Regions from separate parts of the Pseudoalteromonas sp. SR41-4 genome, predicted to be linked through region 2. Evidence: predicted binding sites of a transcription regulator. Region 2 holds the regulator's gene; each other region holds the start of a gene.
What was found. The regulator sigma-54, encoded in region 2, starts transcription at its own class of promoters, with help from an activator protein. The targets are predictions, from matches to a motif close to GTTGGCACGNNNNTNGNNT.
Positions count from the first base shown of each region.

Region 1: the regulator sigma-54 is predicted to act here: its motif matches at 1,783-1,801, upstream of H5180_RS06010 (YggN family protein).
Region 3: the regulator sigma-54 is predicted to act here: its motif matches at 1,746-1,764, upstream of H5180_RS22420 (flagellar basal body rod protein FlgF).

Region 1 is NZ_JACJEI010000005.1:167,264-170,469, reverse strand. It holds gene H5180_RS06025 (LysR family transcriptional regulator) at 1-627, shown strand, start outside; gene H5180_RS06020 (glutathione peroxidase) at 723-1,214, shown strand; gene H5180_RS06015 (PA3496 family putative envelope integrity protein) at 1,264-1,452, opposite strand; gene H5180_RS06010 (YggN family protein) at 1,860-2,657, shown strand; gene H5180_RS06005 (PLP-dependent aminotransferase family protein) at 2,741-3,206, opposite strand, start outside.
Region 2 is NZ_JACJEI010000039.1:14,256-17,461, forward strand. It holds gene lptB (LPS export ABC transporter ATP-binding protein) at 1-694, shown strand, start outside; gene H5180_RS20995 (RNA polymerase factor sigma-54) at 761-2,257, shown strand; gene hpf (ribosome hibernation promoting factor) at 2,286-2,573, shown strand; gene ptsN (PTS IIA-like nitrogen regulatory protein PtsN) at 2,578-3,030, shown strand.
Region 3 is NZ_JACJEI010000049.1:14,511-17,716, forward strand. It holds gene H5180_RS22410 (flagellar hook assembly protein FlgD) at 1-218, shown strand, start outside; gene flgE (flagellar hook protein FlgE) at 274-1,641, shown strand; gene H5180_RS22420 (flagellar basal body rod protein FlgF) at 1,801-2,565, shown strand; gene flgG (flagellar basal-body rod protein FlgG) at 2,587-3,206, shown strand, end outside.

The DNA.
Region 1 (3,206 bases), on a different contig from region 2:
GGTGAGCAACGTAAACCCAAAGGGGTCATTAGAATTTCTGGTGCTGGTGAATTTGTTGCATGTCATGTAGCACCTAAAATTGTTGAGTTTGTAAAACGCTACCCTGAGGTTGAAGTAGATATGGACTTCAACAATCGTAATGTCGACTTAGTTGAAGAAGGTTTTGATTTAGCGATCCGTTTTGGCCGCATGCAAGACTCTAACTTAATTGCACGACCACTTAGCCCGCGAATCATGACTCTCGTTGCCAGTCCAGAATATTTAGCACATCACCCAACCCCAACTACGCCTCAACAATTAACCGCTCATAATTGCTTAATTGCCATGGGGAAACGTTGGCGATTTAATTTTGCCGGCGATATTAAAGAGGTAAAAGTTGCCGGCAACTGGCGCAGTAACCATCCGCGCGCACTATTATCTGCGACATTAGCAGGCTTAGGCATTGCCCATTTAGCCACTGATATTGTTGATAAGTATATTGAAAACGGGCAACTAATTACCTTACTTGATGAGTTTCAGGTAACAGACAATGCCTCTTGGTTAGTGTATCCACGTAAAGATTTAATGCCGTACAGAGTGCGATTATTGATTGAACATTTACTCACAAGCTTTAATCATGCAAGTTAAAATAAAATGGTCTATGCAATGTGATGATAATTTAAGCTGTATGTCTGTCACAACTCAGGATAGAATTTAACAAACAACAATAACAAGAGAGCAACATGAACGACTTCTATCAACTTTCAGCCAGCAATCTGCAAGGCCAAAGCATTGATTTTTCAGATTTCGCAGGCAAAGTTGTGTTAATTGTCAACACTGCCAGTAAATGTGGCTTCACTCCACAGTACGAAGGTTTACAACAATTACATGCAAAATACGCTGATCAAGGGTTAGTAATTATTGGTTTTCCGTGCAATCAATTCGGCAAACAAGAGCCTGGCGGCGCAAAAGAAATAGCGCAAGGTTGTTTAATTAACTACGGTGTTGATTTTGTGATGATGAGCAAAATTGATGTTAATGGCGAAAATGCCCACCCCGTATTCAGGCATTTAAAATCAGCCTTACCTGGTTTTTTAACCCGCAAAATAAAATGGAATTTCACTAAGTTTTTAGTTGGCCGCGACGGCGAGGCAATTAAACGCTTTGCACCATTTACTAAACCGCAGCAAATCGAAGGTGCTATTATCAAAGCCCTTAAAAGCAGTAATATCTAAACTCTAAAAGCAATAAAGAGGCAAATTGCCTCTTTATTTAAATTATCTCTTAGTCGTTTAAATACTCATCTAAGTCATCATCGCCCAAGTTTTTACGCAAGCGTTTTTGCTCAAGGTAGTCTTCCAACTTTTTCTTAACCTTTTGCTTATTCTTGTCGTGTTGATTACGCCCGACCATTTCGTACTCGTCTTCAACAAAATCGTCATCTAGCGCATCGTAACTAAATGTCTTACCCACAACCCACTCCATAAAGTGTTTGAGACCAATTAAGGATTTTTTATCACTATCATTGGTAAATTAAAAATGTTCAGCACTATTTCATCGTATGAAAAAGCACCAAAATAAAGCCATAACGCAATTCTAAAATAGTGTTATGTCGATATTGTGAATAAATAGCGCTAAATTTGAGTTCTGGAAAGTGAGAGTTTTTTATCGAAACGATAAGTATCTTTTATGCATTAATGCAAATTAGTCAAAATGACTAAAAAATGGCTTTTTTATAACATTTAACTGCAATTAAAAAAGGGCAAAAAACAATTAACCCATTGTTTTTAAATGCCAATAATTATTGGCATTAAACTTGATAAGTATTAAATACGTTAAATGCGTACTGGTCATAATCAACAAATTAGCAGGAAATAAAAATGAAAAAATTACTATTAATAAGTTCTTTATTCATTGCCACAGGGGCAATGGCACATAATGACAATGAGACGAATATTTCTTTTAGCGGCGACACATGTGACGTTGAATTTAAAAATGATGTGCGCATTAAGCCAAATGAATTAGAAATTTTTACAGCTGATAACCACACTATGACTTTTATAAATAGTGGCGAGTTAATGATTGATGGCCAAACTTTGACACTCAACAGTCAACAACACCAAGCGATCAGTAATTATTCAGACAGTCTGCGTAGCCAATTACCAGAAGTCGCGAACATTGCTCTTGAAGGCGTTAAAATTGCCGGGGTCGCCATTGAAGAAGTCGCCAATGCATTTAATATCGATGGCCTAGATAGCATTAATGAATTAATGGCTGATATTCAGGTAGAAGTACAAAACACCTTTTACCAACAAGGCGCTTTTGTAATGGGCCAACAAAGCTTTAGCCAATTTGGCGAAAACTTTGAAAGCCAATTTGATGAGCAAATAGAAAGCGCTGTACAAGCTGCGATGATGCAATCGATGGGTAGTATTTTAATGGCTGTAGGTTCAGAACTAATGGGCTCTGGTGGCGATATGCAAGCCTTTGAACAACGCATGGAAAATATGGGAGCTGAAATTGAAGCCAAAGTTGAGCAACAAGCTAACCAACTTGAAAAACGCGCTGATGCACTGTGCGGTAATTTTTCAACCATTGCTGATCAAGAGCAACAATTAGTTAAACTAGTTCCAGAATTGAAAGACTACCAATTATTTAGTTATAAACAAAATAACTAACTTGAACTCAGGTTCTAAACGCTAAAAGTTTGATATCCCTTTAGCAGCACTCTTTTTTAAAGGTGCTGCTTTTTTATGCCATGCTATTTCTTCGCTAAATGCACTAACTCACCTAGCTTTATAATAGCTTGTTCAATTTTTTCACCCCATGGCAAACCATAACTTAATCGAATACAACTGCGATATTTATTAGTGGCTGAAAAAATATAGCCAGGAGTAATGCTAATGCCACTTTCTAATGCCAGTTGAAATAGTTTTACACTATCGTAAGCCGCACCTAAATCAATCCAGATCACACATCCGCCTTGCGGATCGCTGATCCTAGCGGTACTCGGAAAGGCCTGTTGTAAACACCAGATCATTCGTTCTTTATTAGAACGTAGACGCTGTCGCAGTAGTTTTATATTACGATCATAATCACCACTAACTATAAATTCATATAACGTCCATTGATTGATCAATGAAGTAGAACAACTCAATGCACGCTTATAGCGACGCGCTTTGGCAGCAAACTTTCCGGCAATCAACCAGCCAACACGATAACTCGGC
Region 2 (3,206 bases):
AAGCTATAAAGGTCGCCAAGTTGTAAAAAGCGTGGGTTTAGAAGTTAGCGCAGGCAGCATTGTTGGCTTACTGGGTCCTAATGGCGCAGGTAAAACCACCACTTTTTATATGATTGTGGGTTTAGTACCTAGCGACAAAGGTAAAATAAGTATTGATGATAATGACATCACTTTACTGCCAATGCACAGTCGCGCACGGTTAGGGATTGGCTACTTACCACAAGAATCATCCATCTTTCGTAAGTTAACTGTTTATCAAAACCTGATGGCTATTTTAGAAACTCGTAAAGAGCTGAATAAACAAGCCAGAGAAGAAGCACTAGACAGCTTACTTGATGAGTTTAGCATTCAACATATTCGCGACAGCCAAGGTATGGCATTATCTGGTGGTGAACGTCGTCGAGTTGAAATTGCACGCGCTTTAGCCGCAAATCCAAAATTTATCTTACTTGATGAGCCTTTTGCTGGCGTTGATCCTATTTCAGTGTTAGATATAAAGAAGATTATTGAACACCTTAAAAACCGTGGTATTGGCGTACTTATTACCGACCACAATGTACGAGAAACCCTTGATGTTTGTGAAAAAGCCTACATAGTTTCTCATGGGGAGTTAATTGCATCAGGTACCCCTGAGCATGTACTTGCCGACCAAACAGTCCGCGATGTTTACCTGGGCGAGCAATTTAGGCTATAAAGCCACGCTCGGCTAAGTATCTGCTAGACTTAACGATGATAACAATAAAAGGATTGTTAGAGATACATGAGGCAATCACTCCAGCTGCGCATGGGCCAGCAACTTACAATGACACCACAGCTGCAACAAGCAATTCGCTTATTGCAACTCAGTACATTGGATCTCCAGCAAGAAATTCAAGAAGCACTCGACAGCAATCCATTGTTAGAGCTAGAAGAGCATGAATATTCAGACGACACGGCTGGTAAAAACGAACAAAAACAAGACAACGATGACTTAACTGTTAGTGCATCAGCAGACGACAAGCCCAGCGAATATGAACAAGAAAGTAGCGAAGCATTAAGCAAAGAGACTTTAAGTGACGAAATGGCTATGGACGTCACCTGGGACGAATACATGAGTGCTGCGCCAAATACGTCATCCGGCCCAATGCCTGAAGATGAGTCAATTTATCAAGGTGCTTCAACTGAAACCCTGCACGAATATCTGATGTGGCAATTACAGCTCACACCTTTTAGTCCAACCGATGAAGCTATTGCCATTGCGATTGTTGAAGCTGTTGACGATTCAGGTATTTTAACCTTGAGCTGCGAAGACATCGCAGAGAGCTTAAATCAAGGTAATAACGAAGAAGAAATCGAACTAGACGAAGTGCAAGCAGTGTTAAAACGCATTCAGTTATTTGACCCTGTTGGTATTGCTGCGCGCAGCCTACAAGAATGTTTATGTATTCAATTAAATCAATTTGATCCTGCAACTCCTTGGATTAGCGAGACTAAAATGATTTTAACTGATCATATCGATTTATTAGCTAGTCGTGACTATCGCACTTTGATGAAAAAGACTAAGCTTAAAGAAGATGAGCTGAAAGAAGTAATGACATTGATCCACAGCCTTAACCCAAAGCCTGCGGATACTATAGTACGCGAAGAGTCAGAGTATGTTATACCTGATGTTTCGGTGAAAAAAATTAAAGGTCGCTGGGTGGTTGAACTTAATCCAGACAGCATGCCAAAAATTAGAGTGAACAGCCAATATGCGGCAATGTCACGCTCAGTAAAATCAAGCACTGACAGCCAATTTATACGTTCGCATTTGCAAGAAGCTAAATGGTTTATTAAAAGCCTAGAAAGTCGTAACGAGACGTTACTCAAAGTAACTAACTGCATTGTAAAACAACAGCAGGGATTCTTTGAGCATGGCCCTGAAGCAATGCGACCTATGGTACTAAACGACGTTGCTGAAATGGTTGAGATGCACGAATCAACAATCTCTCGCGTAACGACACAAAAGTACATGCATACCCCCCGTGGTATTTTTGAGTTAAAGTATTTTTTCTCAAGTCATGTAAGCACTGAGAACGGCGGCGAATGCTCTTCGACAGCTATTCGAGCATTGATCAGAAAATTGATCAGTGCAGAAAACTCAGCGAAACCATTGAGTGATAGTAAGATTGCAGATATATTGGCAGAGCAAGGTATCAAAGTAGCTAGACGGACTATTGCAAAATACCGCGAGTCGCTGGCTATTCCACCGTCAAATCAACGTAAAAGTTTGATTTAAGGCGTAAAATCACAAGAGGAAAATGCTTATGCAACTAAATTTAACTGGTCGTCACGTAGAAATTACTGATTCATTAAGAGACTATGTAAACAATAAGTTTGCCAAGCTTGAAAGGCATTTTGATCATATCAATAATGTCCATGTTATTCTTGATGTAGAAAAACTAAGCCAAAAAGCAGAGGCCACATTACATGTCAGTGGCGCTGAATTATTTGCCTCGACTGAGCACCAAGACATGTATGCAGCTATTGACGGACTAATCGATAAACTTGATCGTCAAGTAATTAAACACAAAGAGAAGCACGCTCGACACTAACACTATGAAATTAAGCTCACTTATTTGTCAGGACTGCAGTAAAGCTGCGGTCCTTTTTAATAGCAAAAAACGGATCATTGAATTTATAAGCCAATTGGCTCATGAACAACTCCCTCAGCTATCACAACAAGAAATCCTCAACGCACTACTATCGAGAGAAAAACTAGGTAGTACCGGTATTGGTCGTGGTATTGCTATCCCTCATGGCCGTATGAGTGGTGTTGAAAACCCGCTAGCAATAATTTTAGTGAGTGAATCACCGGTTGATTTTGATGCGATTGATAATCGCCCAGTTGATATATTTGTAGCCCTCATCGTACCAGATGGTGACAGCCAACTTCATTTGAAGACGTTAGCCACAATTGCTGATAAACTCAATAACAAAGATTTTTGTAAACAACTACGTAGCGCAAAAACAGACCAAGATTTGTATCATGTAATTGCAGCTCAATCGTAGTCATACCAATTGTATTGTATTGAATTAGAGAGTAATTATTGCAACAGGAAAATAGCTCTAGAACAAGGTGGAAATTATGAGATATAGTTGTTCTATATAAATAATTTTAAACAAAGTTAGTGGGTTATTTAACAAGCAAGAATGAGCATGTTTTTAATAAAATTGGTATTAAATGA
Region 3 (3,206 bases), on a different contig from region 2:
TCCGTTTCGAGTGGGACGGCATGAATGATAATAAAGAACGTTTACCACCAGGTGAATATAAAATTAAAGCTGAAGGGCAGTTAAATGGTGAGTACACGGCTTTACCTATAGCTACTTTTAAGAATATCGAGAGTGTTAATATTAATGGTGCAAACGGCATTATTATAAACACTAAAGAAGGTGCGGTTAGGCTAGCTGACGTTGCAGAAATCGCGTAAAAATTTTAATTATTAGTTAGCCACAGGCTAAACATTGACAGATTAGAGGTGAATTATGAGCTTCAATATTGCATTAACTGGCATTGCTGCCGCACAAAAAGACTTAGATGTAACAGCAAATAATATTGCTAACGTAAATACGGTAGGCTTTAAAGAGTCACGTGCTGAATTTGCTGATGTATACGCATCTTCAGTATTTAGTTCAGGCAAGACAAAAAATGGTGATGGTGTACAGACAACTATGGTGGCACAACAGTTTCACCAAGGTTCACTAAAGTTCACTCAAAACTCATTAGATTTAGCTATCACAGGTGAAGGTTACTTTGCCATGAGCCAAGATTTAGGGGCACAAGATTTTACTTATTCGCGTGCAGGCGCATTTAAACTTAATAAAGATAACTTTATTGTTGATGCTAAAGGCAATTACTTGCAGGGTTTTCCTGTTGATGAAGCTACAGGTGATACAACATCGGTAAGTTTAAGCACGTCATCAGCGTTACAGATCCCTGATTCATCAGGATCACCGCGAGCTACGACGAATGTTTACTCGTCGTTTAACTTAGACTCGCGTGCAACCTCGCCGTCAATAACTACTTTTGATCCTACAACGAGCGCATCATATAATAGCTCAACATCAACAACAGTATACGACTCGTTAGGTGAGCCGCATGTTTTACAGTTTTTCTTTGTTAAAACAAATTCTACAGTAACGGGTAATGATAATGAGTGGCAAACTTATGCGACCTTAGATGAAAAGCCATTTAGCCCTGCAGGTGTTCAAGAGACTGCTCCTCCTTACACACCATTATCAACCTTTCAGTTTGATTCTAGTGGTAAGCCATTAAACACAGATGGTGTCGCGAATACAGATAACACATTCAATCCATTAGCAATTCCAAGCGGTGCTGGTGCGGCAGTAGGCCTATCTGATTTATTAACAAATGGTGCCAGCTTCCCTGAAAATGTTACTGTTAATTGGCGCGATGAAGCGGCCACCGATAATAAAGTCCCGACTCAATATGCTAGTCGTTTTGAAGTTAAAGCACTTGAGCAAGATGGTGCTACTGTTGGACGTTTAGCCGGTATTGATATTGGTAGTGATGGTAAGATTGTCGCTTCATACAGTAATGGAGATACCTCATTCTTAGGGCAAGTAGCGATGGTGCGCTTTTCTAACTCACAAGGCTTACAACAAGCTGGTGATACAGGTTGGAAAAAAAGTTTGACGTCTGGTGAGCCAATCGCTGGCGAACCAGGTTCTGGTACTTTAGGTTCCATTAACTCTACAGCGCTTGAGCAATCAAACGTGAATTTAACGAATGAACTCGTAGATTTGATCAGTGCACAGCGTAACTTCCAAGCAAACTCACGTGCGCTTGAAGTGAATTCAACACTACAGCAAGCTATTTTGCAGATCCGCTAATCTCGTTCTAATATTTTTTATAATCCGACACCTAGGCTGCTATTTATTAGCAGCCTTTTTTATTTGCGATTGATTATTTTTTGTAACTTATCACGTCAGTTTATTGTGGCACTTATCTTGCATTTGTCATGTTATAGATTTTTAACGTGAGTCGATGTTATGGACAAGATGGTCTACATTGCAGCGTCTGGAGCTAAGCAAAGTTTGCGGGGCCTAGAGCTTAAAGCAAATAATTTAGCAAATGCCAATACCACAGGCTTTAAAGCTGACTTCGCACAAGCGCGTTCGATGCAAGCTTTTGGCGAAGGCCTGCCGACACGTGTATTTACCATGCAAGAGCGGCCTGGTTCCAATATGACTTCCGGCGGTATTGTTGAGACTGGACGTGATCTAGATATTGCTATGAGCGATAAAGGATGGCTTACGGTGCAAGATGCTTCAGGTAATGAGGCATATACAAAAGTCGGTACGTTGAATATCACTCCTGACGGCGCTTTGATCACCAGTCACGGGCGTCAAGTTATTGGCGAAGGTGGACCAATTATTTTGCCATTGCCAGTGGAGAAAATTGAATTTAGTGAAGATGGCTCTATCCAAGTTCGCCCGCAAGGAGCTCCAGCTAACTTTTTAGAAGTTGTTGATCGTTTGAAGGTGATCAAGGCAAATAATTCAGAGCTTGAAAAAGGTAATGATGGCTTATTTCGGCCAAAGCCTGAATTACTGGATAATGATATATGTGGATTTTGTGACATCTCTAATGATGTGAAAGTGATGAGTGGCACTTTGGAAATGTCAAATGTGAATCCGGTACACGAGATGGTAGATATGATAAACCATCAACGCCAATTTGAATTACAAGTTAAGTTAATGAAAACGGCTGAAGAAATTGACGAACGTCAAACTCAATTGCTGCGTATTGTTTAACTTTATTGAGAGGATATTAATATGAATCCTGCATTGTGGATAAGTAAAACGGGGCTTGATGCCCAACAAACTGACATTTCGGTTATCTCAAATAATTTAGCTAATGCCAGTACCGTTGGTTATAAGAAAAGCCGTGCTGTGTTTGAAGATTTACTTTATCAAAATATTAATCAGCCGGGTGGACGTTCATCACAAGATACTGAAATGCCCTCAGGTTTAATGCTTGGTGCTGGTACCAAAGTGGTTGCTAATCAGAAAAACTTTTCTCAAGGCAATATGTTAACCACCGAAAATTCATTGGATTGGATGATATCAGGGCCCGGTTTTTTTGAAGTTTTACAGCCTGATGGCAATATCGCTTACTCTCGAAATGGTCAATTTACCACGGATGAAGACGGCCGTATTGTTACTGCCGGCGCTGGTTTTCCCGTACAGCCAGAAATGAATGTACCTGATGACGCACAGTCCATTACTGTATCGCAAGATGGAGAGGTATCAGTACGTATCTCAGGGCAGCCAGAGAATGTGGTAATAGGTCAGTTAACGATCAGTGATTTTATCAATCCATCAGGTCTAGAGCCGGTAGGTCAAAACTTATATACCGAAACGGCAGTCAGTGGCGCACCTGTGCAAGGTAACCC